2 regions of the Pseudoxanthomonas sp. CCNWLW251 genome follow, and region 2 is predicted to be linked to the other one. Evidence: predicted binding sites of a transcription regulator. Region 2 holds the regulator's gene; the other holds the start of a gene.

Region 1 (10,737 bases), on a different contig from region 2:
GCCCGGGTCCGGCTGCCGCATGTGCTGGATGTGGCCGAGCAGCACATCCGCCAGGACCAGCTCGACGACGAACTGGTCCGCCTGCATGACGCCGTCGACGCCACCCGCCGCGAGATGCACAGCCTGCGCGCACGCCTGCACGGCGCGCTGGCGAAGGAGGTCGGCGAGTTCCTCGACCTGCATGCCCTGCTCCTGGACGACCCCGAGCTGCTGCATGGCCTGGACGAACTGATCCGCACCGGCCGCTATTCGGCCGACTACGCGCTGCGCCTGCAACGCGACCGGCTGGCTGCCGTGTTCGATGGCATGGACGATGCCTACCTCAAGAGCCGCATGGACGACCTCGACCATGTGATCGGTCGCATCCACGCGCACCTGCACCAACGCGCCGATGACACGCCGGGCGCGGCAGGCGAGATCCTGGTCAGCAACAACGTGGCCCCTTCGGAACTGGCGGAACTGCAGACACAAGGGGTGGTGGGGGTGGTCACCGCCGCCGGCAGCACGCTGTCGCACAGTGCGATCCTGGCACGCAGCCTGCACCTGCCGCTGGTCGTCGGCAATGCGCTGGCCCTGCAGAAGATCAACGACGGCGACGTACTGCTGGTGGACGGCAGCACGGGCGAGGTCGTGGTCAATCCCGACCCCGAAGACCTGCGCCGCTATCGTGAACGCCTGCGTGATGCGGCACGTGAAGCGCGCGAACTCGGCCGGCTGCGCTCCAAGCCCAGCCGCACCCGCGACGGGGTCGACATTGCGCTGTGGGCCAATGCCGAATCGCTGGAGGACGTGGCGAATGCCCATGCCCTGGGTGCGTCCGGCGTGGGCCTGTACCGGACCGAATTCCTGTTCCTGCAGCGGCGCGAACTGCCGGGCGAAGACGAGCAGTTCCAGGTCTACCGCGATCTCGTGCTCGGCATGAGCGGACGCCCGGTGACCATCCGCACGCTCGACCTGGGCGCGGACAAGGCCGACCGCACCGGGCTCGTCGTCAGCGACGAGGACAATCCCGCGCTCGGTCTGCGCGGCGTGCGTCTCTCGCTGGCGCACACCGGCGTTTTCGACACCCAGCTCCGTGCCATCCTGCGCGCCTCCGCCTACGGCCCGGTCCGCATCCTGGTGCCCATGGTCAGCAGCCGCGAGGAAATCCTCGAGGTACGCCGTCGCCTGCGGCGCGCGGCGCTGCAGCTGCGCAAGCAAGGGCTCGAGATCGCCGAACAGGTCGAGGTGGGCGCGATGATCGAAGTGCCGGCCGCGGCGATCGCGTTGCACGCGTTCGTCGACGTGGTCGACTTCGTCTCCATCGGCACCAACGACCTTGTGCAGTACCTGCTGGCCGCCGACCGCAACAACGAAGCACTGGGCGAACTCTATTCGCCGCTTCACCCGGGCGTGGTGCGCCTGCTCCGCCACGTGATCAGCGTGGGCACGGAGCACAAGGTTCCCGTGGCGATGTGCGGCGAGATCGCTGGCGACGCCACGCTGGCGCCCATGCTGCTGGCACTCGGCCTGCGGGAGTTCAGCCTGCATCCGGCCACGCTGCTGGAACTGCGCAAGGCCATCCGCGATGTCGACCTGGGTGCGTTGCAGACGCGAGCGGCCAAACTGCTGCAGGCACGCGACCGCGCCGGCATCGAGCGCTGGCTCAAGACGGCGACGACGGCCTGAGATACCTGTTGTGGGAGCGACGCAAGTCGCGATGGACCGCCGGGAACGCCTCATCGCGACTTGCGTCGCTCCCACATCTGGCCCCACTTCTCCTCCGTCTCCAGGGTGTCCATAAATCGCAGCCCGGGCGATAATGGTGCAATGAACGCCTGATGCCCCGGTCGCATCCGCCTGACGGATCGGCCCCATTCCGGAGTACCGAATGGTCGAGACCATCCGCCACGACAAGACCGCACGCCAGTTGCGCCTGCTCTCCGACGCGCTCGACAGCGGTCGGCTGGGGCCCGTGCGCCGGCTGGTCAATACCTTGTCGCCCGCGGAGATCGGCAACCTGCTGGAATCGCTGCCGCCCGGCAAGCGCGAAGTGGTGTGGGGCTTGGTCGATCCCGAGGACGACGGCGAAGTGCTGGTGCACGTCGGCGACGAGGTGCGCGAGAGCCTGCTGGCGGACATGGACACCGACGAAATCGTCGCCGCCGTCGAGGACCTCGATATCGACGATCTTGCGGACCTGGTCGAAGACCTGCCCGACACCGTCATCGACGAAGTCCTCAAGTCGATGGACCGCGAGAACCGCGAGCGGCTGGAGCAGGTGCTGTCGTATGCGGAGGACACCGCCGGCCGCCTGATGAACCCGGACGTGGTCACCGTGCGCGCCGACGTCAACGTCGACGTGGTGCTGCGCTACCTGCGCCTGCGCGGCGAACTGCCCGATCACACCGACCACCTGTACGTGGTCAGCCGTCGCCACCAGTACCTGGGCCGCGTGCCGCTGGCCGCGCTGGTCACGCACGAGGACACCACCCCCATCAACCGGCTGATCGACGACGAGCAACCGGCGATCGACGTGGGCGAGAGCGCGCAGGAAGTGGCGCGCCAGTTCTCCGACCATGACTGGGTGTCCGCGCCCGTGGTGGACGACAACAACATCCTGCTCGGCCGCATCACCATCGACGACGTGGTCGACATCATCCGCGAACAGGCCGAGCACCAGGCGCTGGGCGCCGCCGGCCTGGACGAGGACGAGGACCTGTTCTCGCCGGTCAAGCGCGCCGTGCGCGGCCGCGTGGTGTGGCTCGGCATCAACCTGTTCACTGCGTTCATGGCCGCCAGCGTGATCGGCCAGTTCGAGGCGACACTGGAGAAGATCGTCGCGCTGGCCGTTCTGATGCCGATCGTCGCGGGCATCGGTGGCAACGCCGCCGTACAGGTGCTGACGCTGATGGTGCGTGGCCTGGCGCTGGGCCAGGTGGGTTCCAGCAATGCGCGGATCCTGTTGTGGAAGGAAATCCGCGTCGCCCTCATCAACGGGCTGCTGATCGGCGGCATCGTCGGCGTGATCGCCTTCGCGTGGTTCCGCAGTCCGCTGCTGTCGCTGGTCATCACATTGGCACTGATCATCAATTTCTGCGCCGCCGCCACCGCCGGCGTGCTGCTGCCTCTGCTGCTGAAGCGCATGAACATCGACCCGGCCGTCGCCGGCACGGTAGTGGTCACCGCCGTGACCGACGTGATGGGCTTCTTCTGCTTCCTGGGCCTGGCCACGCTGATTCTGCTGCACTGAGGCCTCGCCCCCGATGGAACGGCTCGGCAAAGTCAGCGAATGGAACGACGACCGGGGCTTCGGCTTCATCGCGCCACTCGATGGCGAACCGGCACGCGTGTTCTTCCACGTACGCGACTACCGGCTCGACGGCCGCCGTCCCGAGATCGGCGAACTCGTGAAGTTCACCGCGCAGCGACAACCCGATGGCAAGTGGCGCGCCCAAGCGGTCCGTCGGACGGTATCCGCCACGCGACCTGCAACACCCCCGGCACCCGCACGGACGGCTTCGCCGCGACCCGAGTCGTGGCAAACCGGCGCAGTTGCCACCGCGGCCTATGCCTTGCTGGTGGCCTGGGCCATCGGCAACGACCGCCTTCCGTTCGAGGCGGTGTTCATACCGCTGGCGATGTCCGCCATCACTTTCGTCGCGTACGCCCTCGACAAGCACGCGGCGCAGACCGGCCGCTGGCGCACACCCGAATCGACCCTGCATCTGCTGGAACTCGCCGGTGGCTGGCCGGGCGCGTGGATCGCGCAGCAGATGCTGCGGCACAAGTCGCGCAAGCCGGGCTATCGCGTCGCCTTCTGGACGATGGTGGCCCTGCACGGCGGCGCGCTGGTCGCATGGTGCTGGATGAGGTCGTGATGGCGAAGCCATGTGCCGCTTCGGTCTACGCAGCCCGGCCAATCTGAGCCTGCTGTCCCGGGCGATCACCGCACGGGGGGCTTTCCTACACGCCGCCGCGATGTGCACCGATGCCCACCTTCGTGCGGGCTGGCGACGCTGTCGCTCCCCCGTCCTGTTGGCCGCACCATGCGCCTGATCCTCACCGCCTTGCTGTGTCTGCTGATATGGCCCGTCCTGTCGGCACCACCCCCCGATCCGATGCTGGCGACGCCATACCGCGATGGCCTGCCGGTCGGCGCCTTCCTGGTCAGCGAGAAGCTCGACGGCGTGCGTGCGCGCTGGGATGGACGGGCACTGTGGACGCGTGGCGGCGCGCGGATCATGGCACCGGCCACGTTCACTCGCGGCTGGTCTGCCGAACCCATGGACGGCGAGCTGTGGATCGCACGCGGCCGCTTTGACGACATCAGCGCCCTCGTCCGCCGCGTGGGAACCGATGCGCAGGCATGGCGTGATGTGCGCTTCATGGTCTTCGACCTGCCCACCCACCCTGGGCCGTTCGCGGAACGCGTCGTTCGCATGCGCAGCCTGGTGTCGACGGCACGCAGCGCGCATCTGGCAATGATCCCGCAGCAACGCCTCGACACCCGGGCCGAACTGGACGCAGAACTGGCCCGCGTGGTCGCCGGCGGCGGCGAGGGTCTGATGCTGCATCGGCGCGACGCGCGCTATCGCGCCGGACGCAGTGAAGACCTGCTCAAGTACAAACCCCATGAGGACGCCGAGGCACAAGTCGTCGCGCATCTGCCGGGCAAAGGCAAATACGCCGGGATGATGGGCGCGCTGCAGGTGCGCACGCCCGACGGGCGCCACTTCCGCATCGGCACCGGCTTCACCGATGCCCAGCGGGCCAAGCCACCGCCGGTGGGCGCGTGGCTGACCTATCGCTACAACGGCCTGACGTCTACCGGACTGCCGCGCTTCGCCCGCTTCATGCGGATGCGGGACGACATGCCGCCAGCCGATCCGAAACGGTGACGCAGTCCGGTCGATCGGGCGCCCCGTTTCCCCATCGGGTTATGCTGCCGCCCGGTCCCCTTCGATTGCGACTGCCATGCGCTCTCTTGCCACCGCCTGCCTGGGCTTGCTGCTGATCCTCATGACGTCCTGTACCACGACACCCCCCATGAACCCGACCGGCGAATTCGTCTCGCGCGAGGTCGCACTCGAAGGAAAGACCTACCGCTACCAGGTGTTCGTACCTGCGGCGCGCTTCCGCCGCGGCAAGCCGCCCGTGGTGCTGTTCCTCAACGGCTCCGGCGAGCGCGGCAGCGATGGCGTGAAGCAGACGATGGCGGGGCTGGGACCGTACCTGCGCCAGCATGCCGACACGTTCCCGGGCCTGGTGGTCTTCCCACAGGCGCCGGATGACACGGAGTGGACCGAGGCAGCCGGCCCCCTTGCGTTCGCGACGCTGGACGCGGCCGTGCGCGAGTTCAATGGCGATTCCGATCGCGTGTACCTGACGGGCATGTCGATGGGGGGCTACGGTACGTGGGAACTGGCATTGCAACAGCCGGCCCGGTTCGCCGCCCTGGTCCCGATCTGCGGAGGAATCACCGTCGACTGGACCGATGCGCGGCCGGGCCTGCGTGCGCACAGCGTTGCCAACGCCGCAGACCCGTTTGCCGCCGCCGCACAGCGCCTGAAAGACATCCCTGTGTGGATTTTCCACGGCGGCAAGGACGACGTGGTGCCCCCGTCGCAATCGCGCCGCATGGACGCCGCGCTGAAGGCCGCCGACGCACGCGACGCGCGCTACACCGAATTCCCGGACGCCAACCACAACAGCTGGGACGCCACCTACGCGTACACCCCGATGTGGGAATGGCTGTTCGAACAACGCCGCGGACGTTGAGCCGTGGCCGAGCTCGTTCCCGACTACTTCACCGCGGGTTGGCGTGAGCGTGAACTGCCGTGTCCGTGCGGCTGGCAAGGCGACAGCCGTGCGATGGCCATGGAGTTGCACGATGCGGTCACCGACTACGCCTGCGCGCAATGCGGCAACCTGCTGCTGATCGTCTCGCATCCCAGCCTGGAGCAGGTCCGCCGCGCCGCCGAGGCCGGCCATGCCGAGGCCGTCGCCCAGCTGGCCATCATCGAAGAAGCCCTCACCCGCTTCCCCCCGGACGCGGGCTGATCGGCGCGCCTGCGCGCGCGCAGGGTCACGATTCCCGCCTCCACGTGCCCGCCCTGGTCGCCCCGCCCTCAATCAATGCTCTCCGCGGCCGATAACCCGGCATCCCCTGACGCCTGACGGGTGCCTGCCCGTGGCCGTGCGAGTGACCTGCAATGACTGACATGGCCGACGACAACTCCGGTTTTCCTGGCGGCCTGCGCCGGCTCTGGTCGCGGCGGCGGGACGCCGCGCCGTCGTCGTCGCGGGAACTGGCCCCGGCGGCCAGCGCCGGGCCCCGCACCAGCATCAGCGCGCAACAATTGCAGGCCCTGTTCGCACATGCCGAAGAGCCGGCCGCCCTGTTGTCCGCCTTCGCCGACGGCGTCGCTGGCCTGCCGGGGGAACTGCATGGCATGGGCGAGCGCCTGCAGTCCGCGCACGCCGATGCCGACTGGCCCCGCTACGGTCGCGCACTGCGGCAACTGGTCGACAAGTACATCCGCACGATCCAGGACGAGCCGCTGGCCGGCGAGGCCGAGCAACTGCGCGACCTGCTGCAGCACCTGCTCGTTGCCGGCATGGAGCACCTGCTGCGCGACGACGCGTTGCTGCTGCCGCAAGCGCACGCGCTGGCCGACCGCGTCCGCCAGTGGCAACCTGCCCAGCCGTTGGATGGGCTGGGCAGTGACCTGCGGGAACTTTGCCAGCAGATCGGCCTGCGCACGCACGAGGTCAACGACGCGCAGGAACTAATGCGCAGCCTGTTCGACCTGCTGCTGGAGAACGTCGGCGAACTGATCGAGGACGGCAGCTGGCTGCAGGACCAGATCGGTGCGGTGCGCCAGCTGCTGTCCGGCCCGCTAGACCGCACCGCGCTGGAGCAGACCCGCGCCGGGCTGCGCGAAGTGATCTACAAGCAGGGCCTGCTGAAGCAGGGACTGGCCGAGTCCAAGGCGTCGATGAAGGAGATGATGGTGACCTTCGTCGAGCGGCTGGACGGCATGGCGTGCAGCACCGGCGAATACCACGACCGCATCAGCTTCCATGCGCAGGCCATCCGCGACAGCCGCAGCATCGCCGAACTGGGCAAGCGGATGGAGGACATCCTGGCGGACACGGCACAGGTGCAGGCGCAGGCGCTGCGCGCGCGCGACAGCCTGCTGGAGGCGCGGCGCGAGGTGGAGGAGGCCGAGCGCCGCGCGGCGGATCTCGAACAGGAACTGCAATCGGTCTCGGCGCTGGTGCGCGTGGACCAGCTGACCGAAGCACTGAACCGGCGCGGCTTCGACGAACTGTTCAAACGCGAATCCGTGCGCGCGCTGCGCAGCGGGCAGACGCTGAGCCTGGCACTGCTGGACCTGGACGATTTCCGCCACATCAATGCCGCGCACGGCCACCTGGGTGGCGATGCCGCCTTGTGCCACGTGGTAACCCTGGCGCGCGCCACCCTGCGTGCCAGCGATGCCGTCGCACGTTTCGGTGGCGAAGAGTTCGTGCTGCTGCTGCCCGACACCAGCTTCCTGGAAGCGATGGGCACGCTGGAGCGCCTGCGTGCCCGCCTCGCGCACAAGCCGCTGATCTACGAGGGCCGCGGCATCATGCCGACGTTCAGTGCCGGCGTGGCGCGCTGGGTACCGGGCGAATCGCAGGACGAACTGCTCGCCCGCGCGGACCGCGCCATGTACCAAGCCAAGCAGGCGGGCAAGAACCAGGTGGTCGCGGCACCGGAGTAAGCCACCCCGCGCAAGAGGCCCTTCAGGGCCGACCGGAACCCGTCGGCCCTGAAGGGCCTCCTACGGGCGAGGGTGCCGCCCTCACCCCAGCAACATCTCCAGCACCGCCATGCGGATGGCGACACCGTTGCTGACCTGGCGCAGCACCAGCGACTGCGGGCCGTCGGCGACCTCGTCGGTGATCTCCACGCCACGGTTGATCGGGCCCGGATGCAGCACCACGGCATCCTTGGCGGCACGCGCCAGGCGCGCGGTGGTCAGCCCGTACTCGCGGTGGTAATCCTCCAGCGATGCGACAAGGCCTTCTTCCATGCGCTCGCGTTGCAGGCGCAGCATCATCACCACGTCCACGCCTTCGAGCATGGCGTCGAAATCCTGTCCCGTCCGGCAACCCGCCAGGGTGCCATCGTCGGGCAGCAGCGATTGCGGTCCGCAGACGCGGATCTCGCCCGCGCCGAGCGTATGCAGTGCATGCAGGTCGGAACGCGCCACGCGCGAATGCTTCACGTCGCCGACCATCAGCACCTTCAGGCGCGAGAAATCGGCACCCTTGGCCTGGCGGATCGTCAGCACGTCCAGCAACCCCTGGGTGGGGTGCGCGCTGCGGCCGTCGCCCGCGTTGATCAACGCAGTGCCCTCGCCCGCCTCGGCGGCCAGCGCCGCGACCGCGCCGTCGTCGGCATGACGGACGATGAATCCGCGCACGCCCATCGCCTCGAGATTGCGCAGGGTATCGCGCGCGGTTTCGCCCTTGCGCGTGGACGAGGTGGAGGCATCGAAGTTCAGCACGTCCGCACCCAGCCGCTGCGCGGCGATGTGGAATGAGCTGCGCGTGCGCGTGGACGGTTCGAAGAACAGCGTGCAGACCGTGGTGCCGTCCAGGACCTTTCGCCGCGGCGTGCGACCGAGCGCGGCATCGCGGATCTGGCCGGCACGGTCGATCAGGCGGCAGAGAGTCTCGCGGGGCAGGCCCTCGAGGGTCAGCAGGTGACGCAGGCGTCCATCCGGATCAAGTTGGGAAGTCATGGAGTTTCGTCAGGGAAGAATCAGGTCAACTGGGTCGCGTCCTGGGGAGCGGCCAGCCAGCGTTCGATGATCACGGCCGCCGCGACGGCGTCCAGCGCCACCGCGTCGCGGCGGCGCTTGCGGCCCTCGGCACGGTCCAGTGCGAAGCGTTGCGAGGCTTCGACGGAGCTGGTGCGCTCGTCCACCAGCACCACCGGCAGGTTGTAGCGCGCGCGCAGTTCGCGGGCGAAGGCGTGCGCGCGCTTGCGGATGGGCTGGTCGCCGCCGTCCAGCGTCATCGGGTCGCCGACCACCAGGCCGTCGGGCTTCCACTCCGCATGCAGCTTGTCGATCGCCGGCCAGTCCGGCCCGTGGCCATGCACGTCGATCACCGCCAGCGCACGCGCGCCGGTGCCGAACGCGCTGCCGACCGCCACGCCGATGCGGCGGGCGCCCACGTCGAATCCCAGTACGGTGCCATCCAGCTTCATGCCACCTGCCTCCGTTCGATCACGCGTGCGCCATCCTGCACCGGTCGCTGTGGAGACAACGTCTGCGGGCGCAGGCAGAGGCTCATGCGTGGCCGCTGTAGTCCGTCAGGCGCGTCATGTCCACGCCGATCCGCTGGCCTGCCGCCTGCCAACGCCGCTCCAGCGGCAGCGCGAACAGCAGTTCGGCATCGGCGGGCGCCGTCAGCCAGCTGTTCTCGCCCAGTTCGTATTCCAGCTGGCCTGCTCCCCAGCCCGCACAGCCCAGCGCCATGACGGCGTTTGCCGGACCCTCGCCTACCGCCATCGCTTCCAGGATGTCGCGCGAGGTGGTCAGGTACAGGCCGTCCGCGACTTCCAGCGTGGACTCCCACGCGCGCGCGTCGTCATGCAGCACGAAGCCGCGCTCCGGATGCACCGGCCCGCCCGCCAGCACCACCTGGTCGTCCAGGCGCGGGTTGTGGGAAGCGAGGTTCATCTGCCGCAGCACTTCGCCCAGCGTGTACTCCGACGGGCGATTGACGACCACACCCATGGCGCCTTCGTCGTCGTGCTGGCAGATCAACGTGACGCTGCGCGCGAAATTGGGATCGGCCAGCACCGGCAAGGCGATCAGCAGCTGGTTGGCCAGGGGCGTGGCGGCATCGTGCATGGGCGTCATTCTAGCCCGGACCCGCGCGGGCGGTTCCTGTCCGCAACACGGCCTAGAATCGGGAATCCCCTTCCTGGCCGATCTTCCATGTCCGGTTATTGCGATATTGCCCCCGGCCACCCGCTGCACGGGCCCTACCACGACCGCGAGTACGGGTTCCCGCAACGCGAGGAAGCGGTCCTGTTCGAGCGCCTGCTGCTGGAAATCAACCAGGCCGGCCTGAGCTGGGAGACGATGCTGAGGAAGCGCGAGGGTTTCCGCGCCGCCTATGGCGGCTTCGACGTGGACACGGTGGCCCTCTATGGCGAGAAGGACCGTGCGCGGCTGATGGCGGACGCCGGCATCATCCGCAACCGGTTGAAGATCGACGCCGCGATCCACAACGCGCAGGTCGTCCAGCGGCTGCGTGCCAGCCATGGCGGCTTCGCGGCATGGCTGGATGCCCACCATCCCCTGCCGAAGGCGGACTGGATCAGGCTCTTCAAGAAGACTTTCCGCTTCACCGGCGGCGAGATCACCGGCGAATTCCTGATGAGCCTGGGCTACCTGCCCGGCGCGCACCGCGAGGATTGCCCCGCGTTCCGCCGTGCCGCCAAACACCGGCCGCCGTGGATGACGGCCACCGGGCATTGATCCCACGCAACACGTGCGTGCCACCAAGGTCGTATCCTGCGGCGCAACACCCCACCGCGATAATCCGCGTTTCGCTCACTGGATGCCCAGCCCGATGCCACAGGAAGACCGTATCCGCCACGCCGGCCTGCGCGACCGCGTGGTCAGCGCCGAACAGGCGGCCGCCCTGATAAAGCCCGGCGAGACGGTCGCCATGAGCGGCTTC
Region 2 (10,737 bases):
CGACAGCACCAGTTCGCCCACCAGGTTGACGATGGCGTCCAGCCGCTTGGTGTCCACGCGGATGGTCTGTTCGGTTTCGCCACCGGTTTTCGCGGCCGGCTTCGGCGCGGCCGGTTTCGCGGGCGAAGGTGCCGGTCGCGCGACGGGTGCGGGCGCAGCGGCGCGGGTGGGTGCGCCATCACCGTGCAACTGGTCCAGCAAGGCCTCGAACTCGTCGTCGCTGATCAGGTCCGCGCCGGCCGCAGCGGGCGCGGCGCTTGTCGCGGCGGTGGGTTTCGGCGCGGCGGGTGCGGCATCCCCCCGGGTATCGAACTGGTCGATCAGCATCTGCGGGGCGTGTGGCGGGTCTTCGCCGGCACCGATCGCGTCCAGCATCTGTTGCAGCCAGTCCAGCGATTGCTGGGCGGCATCGAAGTGTTGCGGTTCCAGCGTCGCCTGGCCGGCGCGCACCAGGCCCAGCGTCTCTTCGGCCGCATGGCACAGGTTGACCATCGGCTGGATGCCGAGGAAGCCGGCGCCGCCCTTCAGGGTGTGGAAGCCGCGGAATACCGCGTTCAGCTGCTCGCTGTCGGAGGGGTCCTGTTCCAGCGTGACCAGTTGCTCGCCCAGCCGGTCGAGGATTTCCTGCGCTTCGATCAGGAAGTCGGCGGCGATTTCAGGGGTGACGGCGGACATGGGCGGGGCAGGTACCGGGACGGGTGATCAGCGGGAGGAGTCGAGCAGGTGCAGGGCGTGCGCATGGCGACGCCGCAGGAAGCGGCCGACCAGGACATCGCAGACCAGCAGCGATCCCACGAACAGCAGGACGAGGGGATGGCAGGAACGGCGGGCGGAAGCGTCGGGCATGGCAGGTCTCCGGTTCCGCTGCGCGTTCGCGGGTGCCTACAGCCCCAGTCCGGAGAGCAGGTCGTCTGCGTCGTTCTGTGAAAACGCGTTGCGGTCCAGACCAGCAACGGCCGGACCGGCCAGATCTGAAGGGTTCTTCTTCTCCGGCGGCGGCAGGCCCAGCGCGCCGAAGCCCTCGTGCACGCGACGGACGATGCCCGCGACGCGACGGATGATCTGGCCGGTGAGGTCCTGGTAGCTCTGCGCCAGGGCCATCTCCGACAGCCCCTTGCCGATGCTGTCCACCAGCGCCGCCTGCTCGGGCGACAGCGCGGTGCCCTTCAGTTGGGTGGCGTAGCCACGGCACTGTTCGGCCAGGTCCAGCGTGGTGTGGCTGGCCTGTTCGGTCATTTCCACCACATGGTCCAGGCGCGCGCAGGCGTCGTCCAGCTCGCCCGGTCCGGTGGGTGGCAGTTCGCCCAGCGTCTGCGCCAGCTCGCGCGCCAGGCGGCCCAGGCCCTGCATCATCGGCTGCGTGCGCCAGGCGGCGATGGCATCCAGTTCGCGACGCCAGCCGGCTTCGTCGCCCTGTTCCAGGGCATCCAGCGCGTGCTGCAGTTTTTCCACCAGCGCGGCGCGTGCGCCGGCGATATCGGCCACGGCGCTCATCAGGCGGCGGCTCCCAGGCGTTCGAAGATCTTGCCCAGCTTCTCTTCCAGCGTCTGCGCGGTGAACGGCTTGATGATGTAGCCGTTCACGCCGTTCTGCGCCGCCTCGATGATCTGCTCGCGCTTGGCCTCGGCGGTAACCATCAGCACCGGCAGGGTCTTGTAGCGGTCGTCGGCGCGGATGGCCTTCAGCAGCTCGATGCCGGTCATGCCGGGCATGTTCCAGTCGGTGACCACGAACTCGAAGCTGCCCTGGGACAGTGCGGTCAACGCGCTGTTGCCGTCTTCGGCCTCGGCGGTATTGGTATAGCCCAGGTCATTGAGCAGATTCTTGATGATGCGGCGCATTGTGGAAAAGTCGTCCACGATGAGGATGCGCATGTTCTTGTTGGCGGTCACATCGAACTCCAGTAAAGCGTGCCCGGTCAGGGGCAACGGCAAGGCAGGGGCTGCACGCGGCGGCCTACCGGAGCCTTATCGGCAGGCCGTGGGGATTCTTCAGTCGTTGTCTTCCAGGCCGGCGTCGGCCTTCTCGAACACCTGCAGGCGTCCGCGCAGCCGCACCATGGCCTGGCCGTGGATCTGGCAGACGCGCGACTCGCTGACGCCGAGGACGGCGCCGATCTCCTTCAGGTTGAGCTCCTGCTCGTAGTACATGGACAGCACCAGCTGCTCCCGTTCGGGCAGGTGGCCGATGGCCTTGACCAGTTGCTGGCGGAACTCGCTGCGCTCCAGGTGCTGCTGCGGCGAGGGGCCGCCGGTACGCGCGGTGTTGGGTTCGCCATGGTCGTCGATGTGCGATTCCAGGCTCAGCACCTGGCCACGCGCGGCATCTTCCATCAGGCGCAGGTACTCGGGCAGCGGCATTTCCATCGCACTCGCCACTTCGGTGGCGATGGCGGCACGGCCGGTGCGCTGTTCGATCTCGCGCACGGTGGCGGCCGCCTGGCGGGCGCGACGGTGGACCGAGCGCGGTACCCAGTCGCCGCGGCGGATCTCGTCGATCATCGATCCGCGGATGCGGATGGAGGCGTAGGTCTCGAACGAGGCGCCCTGCTCGGCATCGTAGCTGCGCGAGGCTTCCAGCAGGCCGATCATGCCGGCCTGCACCAGGTCGTCGATCTCCACGCTGGCCGGCAGGCGCGCGGCCAGGTGATGGGCGATGCGACGGACCAGGTCGGCATGCTGGGTGACGAAATCGTTCGCACTGCTGCGCTGTACGGCGCGGTATTGGGCGGCGGCGGTGTTCATGCGGCGACTCCCCGCTGGATCAGGCGTTCGACGAAGAACTCGACGTTGCCGCGCGCTCCCAGCGGCGGCTGCCAGCGTGCCGTCATGCGCGCGATCTCGGCGATGGCGCGGGCCGACGGGCTGCCCGGATAGGCTTTCACGACGGGCTGCTGGCGCTGCACCGCACGGCGCAGCCAGTCGTCCTGCGGCACCGCGCCGAGGTAGTGCAGGGCGACATCGCCGAGGAAACGCTCGCAGACGCGGGCGAGTTTTTCATACAGCTTCCGGCCCTCGTTGGGGTCGCGGACCATGTTGGCGATGACGTGCACGCGGTCCAGGCCGCGCTCGCGCGCGAGCACCTTGATCAGCGCGTAGGCGTCGGTGATCGAGGCCGGCTCGTCGCAGACCACCACCACGGTGTCCTGCGCGGCCTGGCAGAAGGTCAGCACGCTGTCGGTGATGCCGGCGGCGGTGTCGACCACCATGAAATCCAGCGCCCGCTGCAGTTCGGAGAACACGTTGACCAGGCCCACGTGCTCGGCCGGCGCCAGTTCGGCCATGTGGCGGAAACCCGACGAGGCGGGAACCACCAGCACGCCCTCGGGGCCTTCCAGCAGTACGTCTTCCAGTCCGCAACGTCCTGCGACCAGGTCGGCGAGGGTGAACTTCGGCGACAACCCGAGCAGCACGTCCACGTTGGCCAGGCCCAGGTCGGCGTCCATCAGCAGCGTGCGCTTGCCCATTTCGGCCAGCGACACGGCCAGGTTGACCGACACGTTGGTCTTGCCCACGCCGCCCTTGCCACCGGTGATGGCGATGACGCGCACGGGATGGAATGCGCCGGCGGCCGGCGGCGTGCTGCGGGGATTGGTCTGCAGCAGGTGGTCAGGCGACATGGGTGGCCTCGGTCGAGCAGGGTTCGTCGGCTTCGCGGCGCAGCTGGTCCAGCCGCAGCACGAGGTGGGCGCTGTTGGCGCGGTGGAGATCGTGGGGAACGCGCTGGCCGTCGGTTACCCAGGTCATCGGCAGCTGGTGGTCCACGACCACCGACAGGGCGCTGCCCAGGCGACCTGTCTCGTCCAGCTTGGTCAGCACCACGCCTTGCGGCTGCACGCTGCTGAAGCGGCGGACGACCTCGTCCAGGTCGGAGAAGTGCGAGTTGGCCGGCAGGCACAGCAGGGTCTTCACCTGGCCCGATGCGCGCAGCCAGTTGAGCTGGCCCACCAGGTTGCGGTCGCGCTGGCCCAGGCCGGCGGTATCGATCAGTACCAGCTTGTAGTCGCGCAGGCGCTCCAGCAGCAGCGCGAGGGCCTGCGCGCTGTCGGCCTCGTGCACGGCGATGCCGAGCTGGCGGCCGTAGCCGTGCAGTTGCTCGCGACCGCCGACCCGCACGGTGTCGGTGGTGATCAACGCCACGTCGCGTGCGTTGTAGCGCTGCGCGAAGCAGGCGGCGAGCTTGGCGATGGTGGTGGTCTTGCCCGCGCCGGTGGGGCCCACCAGCGCGATGACGCCGCCGGTTTCCAGCAGGTCGGTGTCGACCACCGGCAGCTTCTTCGACAGCAGGCCCAGCATCAGGCCACGGCCGCGGTGCAATTCGGTGTCGGCGGGAATCTGCAGGGCGATGTCGCGGGTGATGCCGGCGTCGAAGCCGTAGTCTTCCATCAGTTCCATCGCCTGCATCCGCACCGGCGAACCGCGCAGGCGTTCGTCGGTGAGGCGGTGCATCTCGCGCTCGATCATCTCGCGCATGGCGGACAGTTCGCCGCGCATCTGCACCAGCTGCTCGTCGCTCTCGCGGGCGTGCGTGGCGTTGTCGGTGACGACGGTCAGCGTCGGTACGGTGACGGCAGCGGGCGCCGGTACCGGTGCGATCACCGGTGCACGCGTGGCGTGCAGCGCGACGACCGGCGCAGGCTCGGGTTCCGGCAGCGACACCGGCGGCGCGATCGAGGGCAGCAGCGCATCCAGGTCGAGCGTGTCATCGGCGTCGGCGCGCGGCGCGGGCTGACGGCGCGGCGGTGCAGCGGGTTCGCTCGCGGCGACCGGCTCGTTGGCGGGAGCGGCCGGCAGGCAGGCGGCCAGCTTGGCGGCGAAGGATTCGGGTTCGATCAGCAGCGGCGCGATGTCGCGGACGACCGGCGCCGGCATCTCGCCGGTGATCGGCGCGGGCGTGGCGGCCACCGGCGCGCGTGGCGCTGCGACGGGTGCTGCCGGCGGTGCGATCGACGCAGGTGCGGCGACGGCCGGCTTGGCGGTCCCGGCACGCGGTGCAGCGGGGACGGCCGGCTGGCGGCGGGCGAAGTAGCTGGCGGCGGCTTCGGCCGGTGACAGGGCCGGAGCGTTCGCGGTCGGTGCCTGCGGCGCCGGGTCGAGCAGCGGATGCAGCGGCGCAGGGGGCGTGGCCGGGCGCATCGCTTCCAGCGTGCGCTGCACCAGCGCTTCGTCGTAGTTGCTGGCAGCAACGATCTCGATGCCATCCTCGGTCACCCGGTTGGACAGGATCACCGCGTCCGGGCCGTGTTCCTGCCGGACCATCGCGAAGGCGGTGCGCATGTCGGGGGCGACGAAGCGTTTGATTTTCATGGCGTGCTATCCGGTTCGATGTCGCGTCGGGTTCTGCTGCTTCCGGTCTCAGCTGATCGTGCCGACCAGCTTCAACCGCTTGTCCTCGGGAACCTCGCTGTAGGCCAGCACCGACAGCGAAGGGACGCTGTGGCGGACCAGGCGGGCGAGGGCGGCGCGGACCGAACCCGGTACCAGCACCACCGCAGGCTCGCTGCGGGCTTCCTGCTTGTTCACCACGTCGGCGAGGCTCTGGTGCAGGCGTTCCGCCAGTCCCGGTTCCAGCGCCGCGCCGGTTCCCTGGGTACTGTCCTGCAAGACGCGTTCCAGATTCGGCGCCAAGGTATAGACGGGCAGTTCCGGCGCCATGCCGGAGATTTCCTGCACGATGAACCGGCCCAGCGAGGTGCGTACCGCAGCGGTCAGTGCGGCCGGATCGGCGTTCTGCGGGGCGAACTCGACCAGCGCCTCGACGATGCGGCGCAGTTGGCGGATCGGCACGCGCTCGATCAGCAGGTTCTGCAGCACGCGCACCACCGTGGCCAGCGGCAGCGCCTTCGGGGTGAGGTCCTCGACCAGCTTCGGCGCGCTGCGGCCCAGCTGGGACAGCAGCTGCTGCACTTCCTCGTGGCCCAGCAGCTCCGGCGCGTGTTCGCGTACCAGATGCGAGAGGTGGGTGGCCATCACGGTGGCCGGATCGACCACCGTATAGCCCAGCGATTCGGCGGTGGCTTTCTGGTGCGACTGGATCCACACCGCGTCCAGCCCGAACGCCGGGTCCTTGCCGGGGATGCCGTCGATGGCGCCGAACGCGCCGCCCGGATCGAGGGCCAGCTCGCGGTCGGGATGAATCTCGGCCGACGCCACCGGCACGCCATGCACCAGCAGGCGGTAGCCGTTGGACGGCAGTTCGAGGTTATCGCGGATGTGTACCGGCGGCACCAGGAAGCCGAGGTCCTGCGTCAGCTTGCGGCGCACGGCCTTGATCCGCGACATCAGTTCGCCGCCCTGGTTCTTGTCCACCAGCGGGATCAGCCGGTAGCCGACTTCCAGGCCAAGTGGGTCGACCGGGCGCAGCTCGTCCCAGGTCAGTTCGGCGTTGCGGTCGGGGGCACCGGGTGCGGGCAGGGCCGCCAGGTCGCCGGCAGCGGCCTCGGGGCTTTCCTGGGTCCGCTTCCACATTTTCCAGGCCAGGTAGCCCAGGCCGGCCGCGAGCGTCAAAAAGGCGACGTTGGGCATGCCGGGCACCAGCCCGACCAGGCCCAGTACGCCCGCCGACACCGCCAGCGCCTTGTGCTGGCCGAAGGCCTGGCCCATCACCGCCTGGCCCATGTCCTGCGAGCGCGAGGCGCGCGTCACCAGCATGGCGACCGAAGACGACACCAGCAACGCAGGCAGCTGCGCGACCAGGCCGTCGCCGATCGACAGCAGGGTGTAGGTGGAGGCCGCGTCCGCCGCCGCCATGCCGTGCTGGAACATGCCCACAGCAAAGCCGCCGACCAGGTTGATGAACAGGATCAGGATGCCGGCGATGGCGTCGCCGCGGATGAACTTGTTGGCACCGTCCATCGCGCCGTAGAAATCGGCTTCCTCGCGCACTTCCTCGCGGCGCGCCTTGGCTTCCTCGCGGGTCAGGATGCCGGCATTGAGGTCGGCGTCGATGGCCATCTGCTTGCCGGGCATCGCGTCCAGGATGAAGCGCGCCGACACTTCCGAGATGCGCCCCGCGCCCTTGGTGATCACCACGAAGTTGATGATGGTCAGGATGGCGAACACCACGATGCCGACCGCGTAGTTGCCGCCCACCACGAATTCGCCGAACGCGGCGATGACCTTGCCGGCGGCGTCATGGCCGTTCTGGCCATTGAGCAGGATCACGCGGGTGGACGCCACGTTGAGCGCCAGCCGCAGCATCGTGGTCATCAGCAGGATGATTGGGAAGATGGTGAAGTCGAGTGGCCGCTTCACGTACACCACGGCCAGCAGCACCACCAGCGAGATGGCGATGTTGAAGCTGAAGAGCGCATCCAGCACCGGTGGTGCCAGCGGCACCACGATCATGGCCAGCAGCGCCAGCACGACCAGGGGTGCGCCGAGGCCGTTCTTCAGCATCTCCATCCAGCGCATGCCGCCGACGGGTTGCGCACTCATGCCTTGCCCCCGTGCTCATCCACGTCCACCGCGGGCAGGTCGGGCAGCGGGGCCTCGCCCACGCGCCAGGCACGCAGCTGGTACACGTAGGACAGGATCTGGGCGACGGCGGCGTAGAGTCTCACGGGGATTTCCCGGCCAAGTTGACCTTCGCGATACAAGGCGCGTGCCAAAGGGGGCGCCGAGACGATGGCGATGCGGTGGGCATCGGCCACTTCGCGGATCCGCATGGCCAGTTCGTCCACGCCCTTGGCGACCACCGTGGGTGCGCCCATCTGACCGGCCTGGTATTTCAGCGCCACCGCGTAATGGGTCGGATTGACCACGATCACGTCGGCGGTGGGCACGTCTTCCATCATCCGGCGCTGCGACAGCTGGTGCTGCATCTGGCGGATGCGGCCCTTGACCTCGGGGCTGCCCTCGCTTTCCTTCATCTCTTCGCGGAGTTGCTGGCGCGTCATCTTCAGTTTCCGCAGCCAGTTCCATTTCTGGTACGGCGCGTCGATGGCGGCCAGCAGGATCAGGCCGCCGGTGGTCGCCAGCAGCAGGGTACTGGTGAAACTCAGGCCGCTGCGCACGGCCTGTTCCAGCGGCATGGTCAGCAGTTCCCGCAGCGGGTTCAGGCCCAGCTTCACGCAGATCGCCGCCGCGCCGCCGATCAGGGCCACGCGCAGCAGCGACTTCAGCAGCTCGGCCACGCTCTCGGCGCCATACAGCCGCTTGAGGCCGGCGGCGGGGCTGAGCCGCTTGAAATCCGGCATCAGCGCCTTCTGCGAGAACTGGAAGCCGCTCATCGCGATCGGTGCGGCCAGGCCGGCCAGCACGCAGATGCCGGCCACCGGCGCGACCACCGCCAGCAGCTTCAGCAGCAGCAGGCCGACATGCCCGAACAGCTGGTCCGGCTGGCGCATCAGCGCGGGGTCGGGCGTCAGCGCGATCTTCATCCAGCCGAGCGTGTCGCGTGCCAGGCCCGGGCCCATCGCGATGATCGCCAGCACGCCGGCCCCGAAGACGGCCGCCGTCGCCAGCTCGCGCGAACGCGGGATGTTGCCCTGTTCACGGGCTTCGCGGCGTCGTTTTTCGGTAGGGAGTTCTGTGCGTTCGCCGCTTTCGTCCTGCTCAGACATGGCGCGTTTCCGACGGGGTCGGAGGGGGCACTGCAAGACCTGTTCCAGTTCGCGACCGCGGTGCGACGTGGAATTGTCTAACGTCGATGGCAGCCGCTACGATGCGGGCCGATGCTCCGTCTTCTCCGCCGCCATTGCTTCCGGCTGCTGCGCCTGCCCGCGCTGGCGGTGCTGTTGCTGGCCGTGCTGGCGAACCCGGTACTGGCCTCGCTGGGCGACCTGCACGAGTTGGGCAGCGGCGGCGACCACCTGCATGCGGTCAGCGAACATGCGGGTGAATCCGCAGGCAACGACCATGGTCACGCGGATGGGGAGGCGGGCGAGGGGGATCTTCTGCACGCCCTGATGCACGCCAGCCACTGCTGCGGCCACCTGACCGCCATCGTGCCCGCGGCGATGCGCGTGCCAGCCATGAAGCTGCTTTCCGCCGCGCCCGTCGCGGCCACGATGGCGGTGCCACGCGCGCCGGCCACCTCCCTGCTGCGTCCTCCGATCAGCGCGTGATGTCCATGCCGGGCTGACGTCCTGTCGCCCGCGCTCCATCACCGACTTTCCGGAGAATTCCCATGTGGTTGCGACTGGCGGCATTGGCCGCCTTCGCGATCGCGCCGTGCGTGCATGCACAGGCGCCATCGCCCGCTGTTGAATCCCTGACGCTGGACGACGCCATCGCGCGCGTTGCCCGTGTCCATCCCGACCTGCGCCTGTTCGGCGCCCGCACCGACGCACTGCTCGCCGAGCGCGATGCCGCGATCCTGCGCCCGCCGTTGAGCGCCGGCATGCAGGTGGAGAACATGCTGGGCACGGGCGACGCCCGTGGTTTTTCCGGGGCCGAACTCACGCTGACATTGGCCGGCGTGCTGGAACGGGGCGGCAAGCTGGATGCCCGCCGCACGCTGGCACAGGCACGCATCGATGCCCTGGCCGTGCAGCGCGAGGCGCAACGCCTTGACCTGCTGGCGGATGTGGCGCGCCGCTATCTAGCCGTCACCGCCGCGCACGCGCAACACGAGATCGCCGAACAGGACATGGCGCAGCGCCGCCGCACCGTGGCGGCCGCGCGACAGCGGCTGCAGGCGGGCGCGTCTCCGGAGTCGGTGCTCCTCACCGCGCAGGCCGCACTGGCGCGTGCAGAGATGGCGGCGGCACGCGCGAAGCAGCAGCAGGACGCCGCGCGCCAGCACCTGGCCGCGTTGTGGGGCGAGCGCGATCCCGGGTTCGCAGTGGCGCCAGGCGATCCTCTGGCGCTGCCCGCCATCGAAGACACGCAGGCCCTGGCCGCGCTGCTGCAAGGCACGCCGGAACTTGCCCAGTTCGCCGACGAGCGCCGCCTGCGCGAGGCACGCCTGCGCCTGGCGCGCAGCAGCGGGACGGCAGACCTCGATTGGCAGGTCGGCGTGCGCCGGCTGCAGGAAAGCGGCGACACGGCACTGGTCGGCAGCGTGTCGCTGCCCTTGGGAAGCGCGCGCCGTGCCGGCCCCGAGGCGAGGGCTGCGGAAGCCGACCTGGCGGCGCTGGACATCGAGCGCGAATCGCGTGACATCGCGCTGTACTCGACGCTCACCGACGCCTATGGCCGCTATCGCGTTTCGCAGCTCGAAGTGCAGCGCATGCGCGACGACGTGCTACCGCGTCTGGTGCGCGCCGAACAGGCGGCCGAGCGTGCCTACCGGGCCGGCGCCATCAGCTACCTGGAGTGGGCGCAGTTGCAGTCCGACACCACGTCGACCCGCCGCCAGCAACTCGAGGCAGCGCTCGAAGCACACCGCGCGCTGATCGAACTCCAACGCCTCACCGGCCAGGCCCTCGTGGCCGGGACCGCAACTGCCGAACAAGGAAGCACGCCATGACCCTGCACCCCCTCCTGCGCGCGCTCGCGCTCTCCCTGATGCTGGCAGGCTGCGGCGGCGCGGCCGACAGCGCGTCCAAGGATGACCACGGCCACGAAGAAGGCGGCGAACACGCCGCCGCCGATGCCGCACGGGGGGGGCACGGTGGCCGACTGCTGAGCCAGGACGGTTTCACCGTCGAGCTGGCGATCGCTGAAACCGGCACGCCACCCAGGTACCAGGCCTGGCTCTACCGTGACGGCACGCCCTTGCCCGCAAGCGCGGGCAGCGTGGAAGTCCGCCTCGTCCGCCTGGGCGGCGTGCGCGAAACGCATGCGCTGACAC

What was found. The regulator FliA, encoded in region 2, starts transcription of late flagellar genes. The targets are predictions, from matches to a motif close to TAAAGTTTNNCNNNCNNNGGCCGATAA.
Region 1: a site for FliA is predicted at 6,111-6,137, ahead of WBN46_RS04525 (GGDEF domain-containing protein). Genes of this name have one in related genera too.

What each region holds. Positions count from the first base shown of each region.
Region 1 covers NZ_JBBEGA010000001.1:940,282-951,018, forward strand. Annotated here, with positions in the region: gene ptsP (phosphoenolpyruvate--protein phosphotransferase) at 1-1,668, shown strand, start outside; gene mgtE (magnesium transporter) at 1,871-3,232, shown strand; gene WBN46_RS04505 (DUF1294 domain-containing protein) at 3,246-3,860, shown strand; gene WBN46_RS04510 (DNA ligase) at 4,029-4,880, shown strand; gene WBN46_RS04515 (prolyl oligopeptidase family serine peptidase) at 4,957-5,760, shown strand; gene WBN46_RS04520 (hypothetical protein) at 5,764-6,042, shown strand; gene WBN46_RS04525 (GGDEF domain-containing protein) at 6,204-7,754, shown strand; gene WBN46_RS04530 (aspartate carbamoyltransferase catalytic subunit) at 7,836-8,780, opposite strand; gene ruvX (Holliday junction resolvase RuvX) at 8,801-9,250, opposite strand; gene WBN46_RS04540 (YqgE/AlgH family protein) at 9,333-9,899, opposite strand; gene WBN46_RS04545 (DNA-3-methyladenine glycosylase I) at 9,987-10,532, shown strand; gene WBN46_RS04550 (acetyl-CoA hydrolase/transferase family protein) at 10,627-10,737, shown strand, end outside.
Region 2 covers NZ_JBBEGA010000003.1:222,664-233,400, reverse strand. Annotated here, with positions in the region: gene WBN46_RS14165 (chemotaxis protein CheA) at 1-675, opposite strand, end outside; gene WBN46_RS14160 (hypothetical protein) at 703-846, opposite strand; gene WBN46_RS14155 (protein phosphatase CheZ) at 883-1,494, opposite strand; gene WBN46_RS14150 (chemotaxis response regulator CheY) at 1,494-1,874, opposite strand; gene WBN46_RS14145 (RNA polymerase sigma factor FliA) at 1,992-2,744, opposite strand; partial or broken gene WBN46_RS14140 (MinD/ParA family protein) at 2,741-3,553, opposite strand; gene flhF (flagellar biosynthesis protein FlhF) at 3,609-5,306, opposite strand; gene flhA (flagellar biosynthesis protein FlhA) at 5,355-7,436, opposite strand; gene flhB (flagellar biosynthesis protein FlhB) at 7,433-8,563, opposite strand; gene WBN46_RS14120 (hypothetical protein) at 8,675-9,067, shown strand; gene WBN46_RS14115 (TolC family protein) at 9,130-10,413, shown strand; gene WBN46_RS14110 (efflux RND transporter periplasmic adaptor subunit) at 10,410-10,737, shown strand, end outside.